DNA from 3 places in the Streptococcus sp. 2022WUSS037 genome. Region 3 is predicted to be linked to each of the others. Evidence: predicted binding sites of a transcription regulator. Region 3 holds the regulator's gene; each other region holds the start of a gene.

Region 1 (4,340 bases), on a different contig from region 3:
GGTTGCTGTTTCCCACGTTCTTTAGTAAAGTTTTTCAACTCAGGGTACAGGTCTGTATACGAATCTAAAAGCCCAAGAGTCAAACTGTTGCTAGTACCCGCAACGTAAATTCCTTTTCCTTGTGAGAGGATAGGGAGAATGTAATCTGGCTTATTTGTTTTTAATAATTCAAAGATGGAGAGGTTCGGGCTAGTTCCAATCAGTGCCTGAGATTGTTCTGTAAAGTAGCTATTTACATCTTTTCCTTTAGATTGAGCTATTTTTTCAACTAATTCAGCAGTAGATTTGGTACCAGTGTATTGAGAAATTTGGCGTTCTTTAAACTGATTTTGATTAAGATTTAAGGCAAGTGACCGTTTATCAGTAATACGACCACCATAAGCCATCAATCGGTCATAGGCACTTGTCTGGTCAGTTTGGATATTACCGATTGTGTGGGGAGTAAAGACAAGAGTTTGTGGTAAATCTTTTTCAAAGGAGTATTGTTGCTGGAGGTATAGGACACCACGATACAGTTGACTAAGATTATTTTTTAGAGTTTCAACTGTAAGCCCTGATTTTTCCGTAAGTAGCTGACCATTGTTAAATGCAAGTAGTTGTTGGAAAGTGTTTTTCGCCTCAGGCGCAAGAGCTTCAATACTCGCATCTTCGTAGAGGTTTTTGTTTGCTTCAATCAGCGCTAATTTTGTTGCTTCAGCGGACCTTTCTTGGTCAGTCAAGTGCTTGTAATTAGGATCCGACTTTAGTTGTTTTATAAGCGGAACAAAATATTTTGTTAAATCAGAAATACTTAAACTCTCTTTAGGTTTTACAACATCTAGTAAAGCTACTTTATCAGCGCTAGTTTCAAAGTTTGTGAGAATAAGGTTGTTAAGAGTTTGTTTCTCTTCAGCGTTTAGAGATGCTATCGTTTTAGACGGAGTGATGCTTCCATTTTCAATTGCTTGGATAGCAGTATCATTTCCAGTCACAGTAGTTGTGGGGCTTGTATTTGTTGCGGCACGAAGGGCTGTTGTTCCTTCGCTTGTGTTAGGTTGCTCTGCTTTAAGACTGGCGTCGATAGTTTCTATTTTAGAGGATGATTCAGGGGAGTAAAGAGCAGTAGTTTCCGTTGGTAACTCTACTTCATTTACTGAGCTCTCTGTTGAAGATGAAGTTGTAGTGGTGTCTCCGGTATTTGCAAGGTGGTCAGTATGACTGGCGGTAGATTCGGGTACCGCTTGTTCCGGACTGGTGCTTTTTTCTGTATCAGTTTGTCCCTCAACCGTATTATCTATGGTGATTTCTTCTTGAGTAGTAGTTTCCGTATTTTGAATGCTCTTTTTATTGTTAGGTGTTTCCGTAGGTTGAGTAGGGATGTTTTCCTCTTCTCCTGTTGCGTTGCTAACAATAACTTCAACACTCTTTTCAGCGGCTGCTACAGTACTGTTTCCTTGAGTAAGAAATGCAAATCCGATACAAATGGACACAACACCGATTGATAATTTTTTTATAGAAAATCTTTGTTTCCGTTCCATATTTTCCCCTTTTCTAGTTCATGTTGTTAGCTAGAATATAACATAAATTAAGCGTTTTCGCAAACATACTGTATTTTGAACGGTTGTTGCTTACTTTAACTAACTAAGAACCTATATTATTTGTCTATACTTCTTTCTAAGGCTAGATTTTAAGCTCTTCACCATTCGTTTCTCTAAAATACAGTCAGTATTCACCAAACTACCGAAAATCATCTTTTATCTAAAAGTACTTCATTTGTGAATATTGGTTCTTTGACAGTGAAAAAATCTTAATTAGAACTATTTCATTTTTCTTTTCAAATTAAGTGAATATTTAAGTATATAACCTGTATGGAAGATGGTGAAATCGTCTCAACCTTCCCTAATGCACAGATTTACATCAATGAAATTGAGTGGAATGAGGTAAGAAATCCAAATCCTAGAACCCGAGGGACCTATCTCAAGGAGAATTGGGAAGCCATCCAATCGCAAGTAATCACTTTCGGTGAATCGATAGAAATTATTCCAGGAATTGAGATGCATCGAACCGGAGGTCATAGCAATGGCCACTGCTTGATTCTCTTAAAACAAGAACACCAAACCATCATTCATATGGCCGATACCGTTCTGACTCACGTTCACCGCAATCCACTTTGGGTGGCTGCTGTGGATGATTATCCTATGGATAGCATCGCCGCTAAGACAAGGTGGACAAAAGAAGCTTATGAAAATGGCTACATTTTCTTGTTTTACCATGATCCATTTTACTCTCTGCTCCAATTTGACCCGTCTGGTCAAGAAGTCGTAGCCTATATGGAAAGACCGCGACCTCCAATTGTTCCTTTTACGGAGAAACAAGATAGGCGACTGGTCATTCCCGCAACTGCGAAAAATTTAGCGAACTAAAATGATGAAAAGCATGAAATCAAGGTATCTCAGCAATTGATTTTGTGTTTTTTCTTTTTTGACATTTTGCCAGCCTCATCGTTTTTGTGGTAAAATGAAAACAGAATATGAGGTATACATGTTAGTTATTGGACAGATTGAGACATTAAAAAAAGAGAAATTAGGCCCCTTGACTGTTTTATGCGGTGAAGATGTCGGCCAATATCAGATTGCAAAAGATTTATTGTTGCGACAAATCGATTTCGATCCTGCAGACCTTGGTTTTGCCTATTTTGATATGTCAGAGGCGGATTATAGTCAGGTGGATTTGGATTTGGTTTCTCTTCCATTTTTTTCAGATGAAAAAGTTGTCATTCTTGATTATTTTGCTGACTTGACGACGGATAAGAAGCGGCATTTGACGGATGACGAGCTCAAGCAATTTGAGGCTTATTTGGAAAATCCAGTTGACACGACACGATTGATTATCCTAGCCCCAGGGAAGTTAGATAGCAAACGACGCTTGGTCAAACTCCTCAAGCGAGATGGTCTGATTTTGGAAACTAGTCCTCTGAAAGAAGCCGATTTGCGCCAGTTTTTCCAGAAGGAAATTGGTCGCCTAGGTCTAAATATGGGGGGAGATGTTTTTCAATACCTCCTTGGAAAATCTAATTTTGACTTTGCCGAAATCAGTAAAAACCTAGCTTTTTTACAGTCCTATAAGGGACAAAAATTGATTACGATGGCAGACATTGACGCTGCCATTCCTAAGACCTTGCAAGACAATATTTTTGACCTGACACAGATGGTTCTCCAGTCCAAAATGGATGAGGCCCGTCAGCTGGTTCGTGACTTACGATTACAGGGAGAAGACGAAATCAAACTAATCGCCATTATGCTGACCCAATTTCGGACTTATTTGCAGGTTCAAATTCTTCAAGAACAGGGCAAAAGTGAGCAACAGATGGTGGCAGAATTGTCAGAAATCATGGGACGGAAGGTCAATCCATTCCAAATTAAATTTGCCCTTCGAGATTCCCGCTACCTATCCATTGGATTTTTGAAAAAGGTAGTTCGCTTGTTGATTGAAACGGATTACCACATCAAGACCGGTCAGTTTGATAAGGATTACTTATTTGATCTTGCCTTGTTAAAAATTGCAACATCGTGATTATCAGACAAAAAAATTGAAAAGGCTCTCACATTGGAGTACAATAGGTATATCAATTAGTATAGGAGAACAAATAAATGGCAATTATTTTACCAGACCTTCCATACGCTTACGATGCTTTGGAACCACATATTGATGCAGAAACAATGACCTTGCACCATGACAAGCACCATGCGACTTATGTTGCAAATGCAAATGCTGCCCTTGAAAAACACCCTGAAATCGGTGAAGACTTGGTAGCTCTTTTGTCAGATGTAGAGAGCATTCCAGCTGATATCCGCCAAGCCCTTATCAACAATGGTGGTGGTCACCTCAACCACGCTCTTTTCTGGGAGTTGCTTTCACCAGAAAAAACAGAAATTTCAGCAGAATTAGCAGCTGATATCGATGCAACTTTTGGTTCATTTGATGCCTTCAAAGAAGCCTTCACTACAGCTGCAACAACTCGTTTTGGTTCAGGCTGGGCTTTCTTGGTTGTCAATAAAGAAGGCAAGTTGGAAGTTATCTCCACTGCTAACCAAGACACACCAATCATGCAAGGTTTGAAACCAATCTTGGCATTGGACGTTTGGGAGCATGCTTATTACCTCAACTACCGTAACGTCCGTCCAAACTACATCAAAGCCTTCTTTGAAGTGATTAACTGGAATAAGGTTGATGAACTTTATCAAGCAGCTAAATAACAACAGTTCTCTTCCGTTTGGAAGAGATTTTTTAGTTGCGAAGAGTACTTTGGAGAGAATTGTGTAAGGGAAGAGGGCTGATTTTTCGTATTATGGATAAAAATA
Region 2 (4,340 bases), on a different contig from region 3:
GCTCCCATAGCCTGATCATAGCCTTCTTCCATCAAGAACTCTTTGGCTGCCTCAGTCACTTCTAAGTGAATACCTTTTTTAGCTAGGGTCTTATTGACCTGGCCTAACATCAAATCAACGATTGCCTTGAGGTCTTCTTTGCCCAAGTGTTTGAATTCGATAACTGCGTTGAAACGGTTAAGGAACTCCGGACGGAAGAATGGTGCGATGCGGTCCATGATGTCTTGATTTTCTTCACCTTCTGGCATTCCATAACCAAAACCAGCATTTGAAGTCGCGATGACAAGGGTATTTTTGAAATTGACTTGGTTGCCCTGTCCGTCTGTCAAATGACCATCATCTAGCACTTGCAAAAGGAGGGTAATCACTTGTGGATCTGCTTTTTCAATCTCATCCAAGAGTACAATGGAGTAAGGATTACGACGGACACGCTCTGTAAGAGTATGGGAATTATCATCATAACCAACATAACCAGCTGTGGTACCGATTAATTTGGAAACGGCTGTCCGATCACTGTATTCAGACATATCCAAACGAATAATGGCCTCCTTGTTACCAAACAAGTCTAGCGCTAACTGTTTTGCCAACTCTGTCTTACCCACACCTGTCGGACCGACAAAGAGGAAGGAACCAATCGGACGGTTGCCGTCATCAAAACCTGCACGATTCCGACGAATAGCACGAGATACTGCTTCCACCGCATCGTCTTGACCAATTACATTTGTCTCCAGGCGATGTTTCAATTCCTTGAGTCGTTCAATGTCAGAAGCTCCCATTTGTGAAACTGGAATTCCTGTCATTCGCTCAACCGCCTGAGCCACATCATTAACAGTCGCTACCACTTTCTGTTGCTCCGTGTGGTTGTCAATTTGTTCTTGGAGCTTGTCGATGCGGACTTTTTCATTGAGTGCTGTTTCGTAATCTTCTTTTTCAGCTGCTTGACTTTGCAAAGCTTTAGCCTGTTCAATCTCTGCCTCCAAAGCCTGGATATCTGTAACAGGATGTTGTGCAGCTAAGTGAGCAGCAGTCACATCGACCAGATCAATAGCCTTATCAGGCAAGCTACGTTGTGGAATATATTGGACGGAATAATCAACCGCAGCTCTCAAGACCTCATCTGGCAATTCAATATTGTGGTGGGCTTCATAAAGCGGCTTGATACCTTTCAAAATCTGGTAGGTGTCTTCTGCGGACGGAGCATTAACCTTGACTTCATTGAAACGACGAGCCAGAGCAGCATTTTTGTGAATGGTATTGCGGTACTCGTCTTGCGTGGTCGCACCAATGACGGTCAACTCTCCACGTGACAGGGCTGGTTTGAGAATATCTGCTAAGCCCTTGGAACCTGAGTCTCCACCAGTGCTACCAGCTCCCAAAATCTGATGAATTTCATCAAAGAAGAGAATGATATTGCCAGCTTTTTTGACTTCATCCACAAGATTTTGCACATTTTCCTCAAAGGCTCCGCGGTACTGAGTCCCAGCTTCCAAGCCTGAAATGTCGATGGAGATGATTTCCTTGTTCTTAATGGCTGCTGGCACATCACCATTGACAATGGCTTGAGCCAAGCCTTCTACTACCGCAGTTTTACCAACACCCGCATCACCGACCAGAACAGGATTGTTTTTCGTACGGCGAGCCAGGATTTCAGATGTTTCTTGAATTTCCTTGTTTCGTCCAATGACTGGATCCAACTTCCCTTCACGCGCATCTTGTGTCAAATTGCAACCAAGTTTTGCCAGAATTCCGTCTGACTTTATCTGACCTTTAGCCTGGGTTTGAGCCACTTCTTCTGTCTGTGGCAGGCGACCAGTCTGACGGTAAATGGCAAATTCCTCCGGTGTCACTTCACGACCATTGATAGAATAGCGACGACGCTCTGTACTATAACCACCCATGTTGCCCATGAGTTGATTGAAAATATCGTCCATATTGTTAAAGTTATTGAAATTGTTATTCATCGTTTTTACCTCGTTTAAGTTTTATTTGTTTTTGACTTTTACTGACCTTTGTTTTAAAAAAATAGCTAGTAGGGTATAATCCTGTCTTTCATATTAACCTCCTTAGAAGTTTGTCTTTTACTGACCAATAGGTCCAAGAGTAAGTCAAACTCTTCTCGTTTGACCTAAACTGACCTTTTGTTCAAAGAATTCGTAAGGTCCTTTACCTTACGAATCTTATTTTACATCATTGGTCAGTAAAAGTCAATAGTTTTGTTTGACTTTTTTTGACTTTTTGATATAGTCTTTTAGTTTACTTTTAGTACTAGCTCTAAAGGTTTGGGGAACCTTTGGAGGTGGAAAATAGAGCGAACAAAGTTCGCATCAAAAGCTGCAGGTAGCTTCAATAGTCCAGTGGACTATTAAAGGTTGGAAATCGCACTTACGATAGTAAGTAACATTCGCAAGGTACGGCAAAGCGAGTTCAAATAATAATGAGATTATTTGAAGTTGGAGATAGAGGCTGGGCAAAAAGCCCAGCACCGCTTCTCAAAGTTAGTGTCAACATCTCAGCGCAGTGGTTGATTGGCAGATTTGTTCGTGTTTTACACTCCAAATCTAACCTAATCAACTGTGCGGGGGTGGGAAAACGAACTCTTCTATGAATGGTTTAGTTCTTTCCCACTCCCATTCGCCGCAGTAATAAAAGATAAACTGAATGACGCTAATAGGGTATAATCCTGTCTTTCATATAACCTCCTTAGAAGTTTGTCTTTTACTGACCAATAGGTTCAAGAGTAAGTCAAACCCTTCTCGTTTGACCTAAACTGACCTTTTGTTCAAAGAATTCGTAAGGTCCTTTACCTTACGAATCTTATTTTACATCATTGGTCAGTAAAAGTCAATAGTTTTGTTTGACTTTTTTTGACTTTTTGATATAGTCTTTTAGTTTACTTTTAGTACTAGCTCTAAAGGTTTGGGGAACCTTTGGAGGTGGGAAATAGAGCGAACAAAGTTCGCATCAAAAGCTGCAGGTAGCATCAATAGTCCAGCGGACTATTAAAGGTTGGAAATCGCACTTACGATCGTAAGTAACATTCGCAAGGTACGGCAAAGCGAGTTCAAATAATGATGAGATTATTTGAAGTTGGAAATAAGGAAACGAAGTTTCCTCATTCGCCGCAGTAATAAAAGATAAACTAAACGACGATAAAAAATCTAACTGACGGTAGATTTGATAGCTACTAGATGATAATCCCTTCCAAATGATCTAGTTCATGCTGAACAATCTGAGCTTGGAAGTCTGTCAGCTTTAGGCTCTGCTTTTTCCATGAAGCATCCAAAAACTCCATTTCAATCTCCTGATAACGAGTGGTGGGGCGGGTACCTTCCAACGACAGGCAACCCTCCTCAGTCTTATAAGGCTTGGCCTTGCTGATGAGGACGGGATTGTACATGACCAGGTTGGTAAAACCCATGTTGACGATGATAATCCGCTTTTTGACGCCAATCATGTTGGCCGCCATGCCCACGCATGCGTGAGCGTTGGCTACCAAAGTATCCTGTAAATCTTGACCTACCTGCACATCTAGCTGAGTCGCAGGCTCAGACTTCTGCTGCAGGAAGAAAATATCTTTCATTATGGGTTGAATCATGGGAACCTCTTTCGATAAAGTATATAGTATTATTTTACTATTTTTTTGATAATTTGAATTATTTTATGCTTTATAGGATGAGGATAATAGCGAAAAGTACCAGCTTTTCTCAAAATGTAACCATTAAAGTTCTGTTTAAATCGAAGAACACCATCTGAGCTGTCGAATATCCCTTGAATACCAAGGAAATTATAACGCTTAAGATTTCGTTTTATTGCACGTTGCATCGCCTCATATTGAAGTAAGAAAGGTGCAGATAGGCTTTGAAACTCTGAATATGAGCCACCAAAAAGATAAGTTGCCTCATTCACATCATAAATTATCAGTGCACATGCCAAAAAAATAGGAGCTGTCTGAGTTTGATTTAAAATATTTTGAACCGCCTCCTGTTTTTTCAACAATTTCTGCACTTGCTGTGCATACTGTTTTGAATTTCTATCACTTGTTTCTATTTCCTTTTCAATTTGCTTTAGACTGGCTTTCGGGTCAAGTTCTGCAACTAAAAAATCTGCCTGTGTACCAAAGCTTTCAAAAAGACTGTTATAGTAACCACTATCTCTATCTTCAAAGCCTTGTCTAGCTCCAGTTTCCTCAATTATTTTTTTGAAAGCTGAAAGCTCCTTATGATTGATGCTACGAATCCTGATACCGTAACTTTCTGAATTTTTTATGTTTCGTTTACTATTTTTATTGTAGGATTGCAATAACGACGTTGTTGAATACCCTTGCAAATCCTTCACATAAT
Region 3 (4,340 bases):
GCATTTGGTGCATACCAACACAACGGCGGCCGTATCGGTGTTATCTCAGTTATCGACGGTGGAGATGAGACTCTTGCAAAACAAATCTCAATGCACATCGCTGCGATGAAACCAACTGTTCTTTCTTACACTGAATTGGATGAGCAATTCGTTAAAGATGAGTTGGCACAAATCAACCACAAAATCGAACAAGACAACGAAAGCCGTGCAATGGTTGACAAACCAGCATTGCCATTGTTGAAGTACGGTTCAAAAGCTCAATTGACTGACGAAGTGATTGCAGCAGCTGAAGAAGCTATCAAGGCTGAATTGGCAGCAGAAGGCAAACCAGAAAAAATCTGGGACAAAATCATCCCAGGTAAAATGGACCGCTTCATGCTTGACAATACTCAAGTTGACCAAGCTTACACACTTCTTGCACAAGTTTACATCATGGACGACAGCAAAACAGTTGAAGCTTACTTGAACTCAGTGAACGCTTCAGTTGTAGAATTTGCTCGTTTCGAAGTAGGTGAAGGTATCGAGAAAGCTTCAAACGACTTCGAAGCAGAAGTTGCAGCTACGATGGCAGCAGCTCTTGGTAAATAATTGGTAGTCTTCATTTTATCTTTTATTACTTCGACGAGCGAGGAAACGTTGTTTCCATATTTCCAACTTCAAATACTCCACTGGAGTATTTGAACTCGCCTTGCCGTACTTCAGTACAGCCTACGGCTCTTTTGAGGCGAACTTGGTTCGCACTATTTCCAGCCTTCAAAGGTTCCCCAAACCTTTGAAGCGAGTACTAAAAGCAAACTGAAAGACTGCTCGACAATTCAAGAACTTCCGAAAGGAGGTTCTTTTTTTGATAAATCGGTCTTAGGGCTGATGCCTGAGTAGGTCGAGTGAGTTATACTATACTCAATCCTAAATATTTTTCATAATCTCCTTAAAAAGCACCGGCCTTGTGGTCGGTGCTTTTTGTTAGATTTCTAAAATATAAGTATCCCAGCTAGGTTTGTGTGGTTGTCGGAATTGGTCAGCCAAGCGCATGGCGATAGGATCACAGTCATCAGCCTCAAAGCTAATTTGCTCATATTGTTCAAATAGGGAGCCAATAACTGCTTGGATGAAGGAATCAAAGCTTTGTACATCTTTTCCGCATACGTAGGCAATTTCATTGTTTTCTACGAAGGCCCAGTTTTCTGAGTCTGTATAAACTAGTTCAGGTAAATCCTTTTCGAATTCTTCTTGACTGGCAGTCCAAGGGTTGATGTCTTGATGAACTGTCTGATAGTGGTCAAAGAATCGCTGGCTAGCTCTTTGGTAGAGTGCGGTACCTTTGCGGACTATGTTTAGGTTGGTAGTGCCTGTTTGACTGAGATAGTCTTGTTTGGTCACTTCGAACTCATAACATTTCCGCTTGCAGACAAATCCAGCTGCGGTGAGGAAATGGATTTTTTCCTGCTCTGCAGAGGAGAGCATAACCTGAAGAGGCTTTTTGCCCAAGGAAGTCTGTAGGGACTGGAAGAGCTGCTCTGCTATGGTACAATCGAAATCAACTAAATCCAGTCGCAGATAGGTATTGGTCTGGTGGTAGGGATTTTGGTAGCTGTGAATCTTGCCTACTGGTCTTCCGTGATGAGAGATGTGGAAGGTGTTGGCTTGGTAGGAAATGTCTAGCATTAGTCCTCAATAAAAGCCGCAATTTCTTCTTCCGTCATGCTGGAATTGCAGCGGACTTGGACGCCAGTCGATTTAGCGACTAAAAGACCAGGGACTGTAGGCACTTGGTAGTGGTCGCGAAGTGCTTGAAGTTGAGGACTGACTTGGCTGGAGTCGAGGAAGTGGACGGTCACTTGCTTGTCTTGGGCGACCTTATGGAGTTTTGGTGCAAAGCGGTTGCAGTAAGGGCAGGTTGCTCGTCCGATGAAGAGAACGTCGCCCTCTTGAGCAGTTAGGAGGCCCTGTGCCTGCTCCACGGTTACGCTAGTAAAATCTTGGATGTAGTCTTGGAAGTTCATAATGTTCTCCTTTTTTTCTTTTATTATAGGATAAAGCAGAGCAGATTTCAAAATTCTGCTACGGAAGGGACTGGGCTTTTGCTTTCAAAATTCTTCATTTTAGGGTATAATGGTCAAAGATAGTCAAAGAAAGAGGCGATACTATGGCGATGAAGAATACATCAGATTATATCGAAGAACATATCAAAGCCATCTTGGACCAGGTCAATGTGGCAGAGTTGCGTCGGAGTGAATTGGCCAGTCGGTTTGAAGTGGTGCCAAGTCAGATTAACTACGTGATAAAAACCCGTTTTACAGCCAGTCGAGGCTACATAGTGGAAAGCAAGCGTGGTGGCGGTGGCTACATTCGTATTGGTCGGATTACCTTTTCGGACAAGCACGAATTGGTTCATGATTTATTGAACAATATGGGCGAGCAACTATCTGCTACGGTATATGCGGATATTTTACAACTCCTTTTTGATGAAGGTTTGATGACAGAACGAGAAGGCAATCTCTTTTTGTCCACAGGCTCTGATGAAATATTAGGAAAAGATGCAAGTGTCATTCGCGCTCGCATGATGCGTCAAGTCTTACGACGCTTAGATAGGAAAGAGGATTGATTCATGAAAATTTCAACTGGTTTACAAAGGGTATTTGAAGATGCCCAGTTGGTCGCCCAACGTTATGCCTGTGATTACTTGGAAACCTGGCATGTTCTCTTATCATTTGTCATCAACCATGATACCGTTGCGGGAGCTGTCTTGGCAGAATATCCTGTTTCGATTTCTGACTATGAACATGCGACTTTTGTTGTGACGGATAAGGTTTATCGGGAAGAGTTGGATAGTTTCCGTATCTTGCCTTCTTCAAAACGTTTGGATGAAACGGCTAGTTTGGCCAAGAAAATTGCTGGAGTTGTCAAGGCCAAGGAGTTAGGTACAGAACATTTGTTCATGGCTATGCTCTTGGATAAACGTTCAACAGCTAGTCAGATTTTGGACAAGGTTGGTTTTCATTTTGAAGACTCAGATGATAAGATCCGTTTCTTGGATTTGCGTAAAAATTTGGAAGCCCGTGCAGGATTTACTAAGGAAGACTTAAAAGCAATCCGTAGTGTGATGAAGGGTGGAAAATCCAAGGCTGCGAATATGGGGCAGATGATGGGCATGCCTCCAGCTCCACAGACTGGTGGATTAGAGGACTATACTCGTGATTTGACCGCTTTGGCCCGTGAAGGCAAGATGGAGCCAGTTATCGGTCGCGATGCAGAAATCTCGCGGATGATCCAAATTCTATCACGTAAAACCAAGAACAACCCAGTTCTAGTTGGTGATGCTGGTGTCGGAAAAACTGCACTTGCTTTGGGTCTTGCTCAACGTGTTGCTGCAGGTGATGTCCCTGTCAGCTTGGCTAAGATGCGGGTTTTGGAACTTGACTTAATGAACGTTATCGCTGGAACTCGTTTCCGTGGTGATTTCGAAGAGCGGATGAATAATATCATCAACGACATCGAGGAAGATGGTCAGGTCATCCTCTTCATCGATGAGTTGCATACCATTATGGGTTCAGGGTCAGGGATTGATTCGACCTTGGATGCAGCCAATATCCTCAAACCAGCTCTTGCTCGTGGCACTCTCCGTACGGTCGGAGCGACGACTCAAGATGAGTACCAAAAACATATTGAGAAGGACGCAGCCTTGGTACGCCGTTTTGCCAAAGTAACCATTGAAGAGCCGACGGTGGAAGATAGCATTGCGATTTTAACAGGTTTAAAAGGAACGTTTGAGAAATACCATAGGGTCCGTATTGGAGATACTGCTGTTGAGACTGCCGTGACCTACGCTAAGCGGTATTTGACCAGCAAAAACCTGCCAGATTCTGCCATTGACTTGCTAGATGAAGCCAGTGCAACGGTACAAAATCGAGTGAAAGGGCAGACTGAGGAAACAGGTCTGACCAGCATAGACAAGGCCTTGATGGCTAGAAAGTACAAGACCGTCAGCAAGCTCTTACTTGAAGCGAAAGAAACAACAAAAGCTAATCAAAACTATGACTTAGAAGTGACGGAAGAAGATATTTTAGAAACACTTAGCCGCTTGTCAGGTATTCCTGTAGCCAAGCTCAGTCAGTCAGATACCAAGAAATATCTGAATTTGGAAGCAGAACTGCATAAACGTGTCATCGGTCAAGAAGAAGCTATTTCTGCAGTTAGCAGAGCTATTCGCCGCAATCAGTCGGGGATTCGTACAGGTCGCAGACCGATTGGTTCCTTTATGTTCTTAGGACCAACTGGTGTTGGTAAAACAGAGCTTGCCAAGGCCTTGGCAGAAGTCCTCTTTGATGATGAATCTGCTC

What was found. The regulator CtsR, encoded in region 3, represses protease genes until heat stress. The targets are predictions, from matches to a motif close to TTGGTCAAAAAAGGTCAAANA.
Region 1: holA (DNA polymerase III subunit delta) is a predicted target of CtsR. The motif match lies at 2,448-2,468, and genes of this name have one in related genera.
Region 2: ODU55_RS04160 (ATP-dependent Clp protease ATP-binding subunit) is a predicted target of CtsR. The motif match lies at 2,215-2,235, and genes of this name have one in related genera.

What each region holds. Positions count from the first base shown of each region.
Region 1 is NZ_JAOTGJ010000005.1:48,138-52,477, forward strand. Features, by position in the region: gene ODU55_RS03620 (G5 domain-containing protein) at 1-1,517, opposite strand, end outside; partial or broken gene ODU55_RS03625 (MBL fold metallo-hydrolase) at 1,851-2,402, shown strand; gene holA (DNA polymerase III subunit delta) at 2,521-3,552, shown strand; gene sodA (superoxide dismutase SodA) at 3,630-4,235, shown strand.
Region 2 is NZ_JAOTGJ010000006.1:46,823-51,162, forward strand. Features, by position in the region: gene ODU55_RS04160 (ATP-dependent Clp protease ATP-binding subunit) at 1-1,961, opposite strand, end outside; gene ODU55_RS04165 (peptide deformylase) at 3,185-3,595, opposite strand; gene ODU55_RS04170 (peptidoglycan bridge formation glycyltransferase FemA/FemB family protein) at 3,625-4,340, opposite strand, start outside.
Region 3 is NZ_JAOTGJ010000001.1:74,017-78,356, reverse strand. Features, by position in the region: gene tsf (translation elongation factor Ts) at 1-588, shown strand, start outside; gene ODU55_RS00325 (GNAT family acetyltransferase) at 964-1,665, opposite strand; gene ODU55_RS00320 (thioredoxin domain-containing protein) at 1,665-2,003, opposite strand; gene ODU55_RS00315 (CtsR family transcriptional regulator) at 2,147-2,605, shown strand; gene ODU55_RS00310 (ATP-dependent Clp protease ATP-binding subunit) at 2,609-4,340, shown strand, end outside.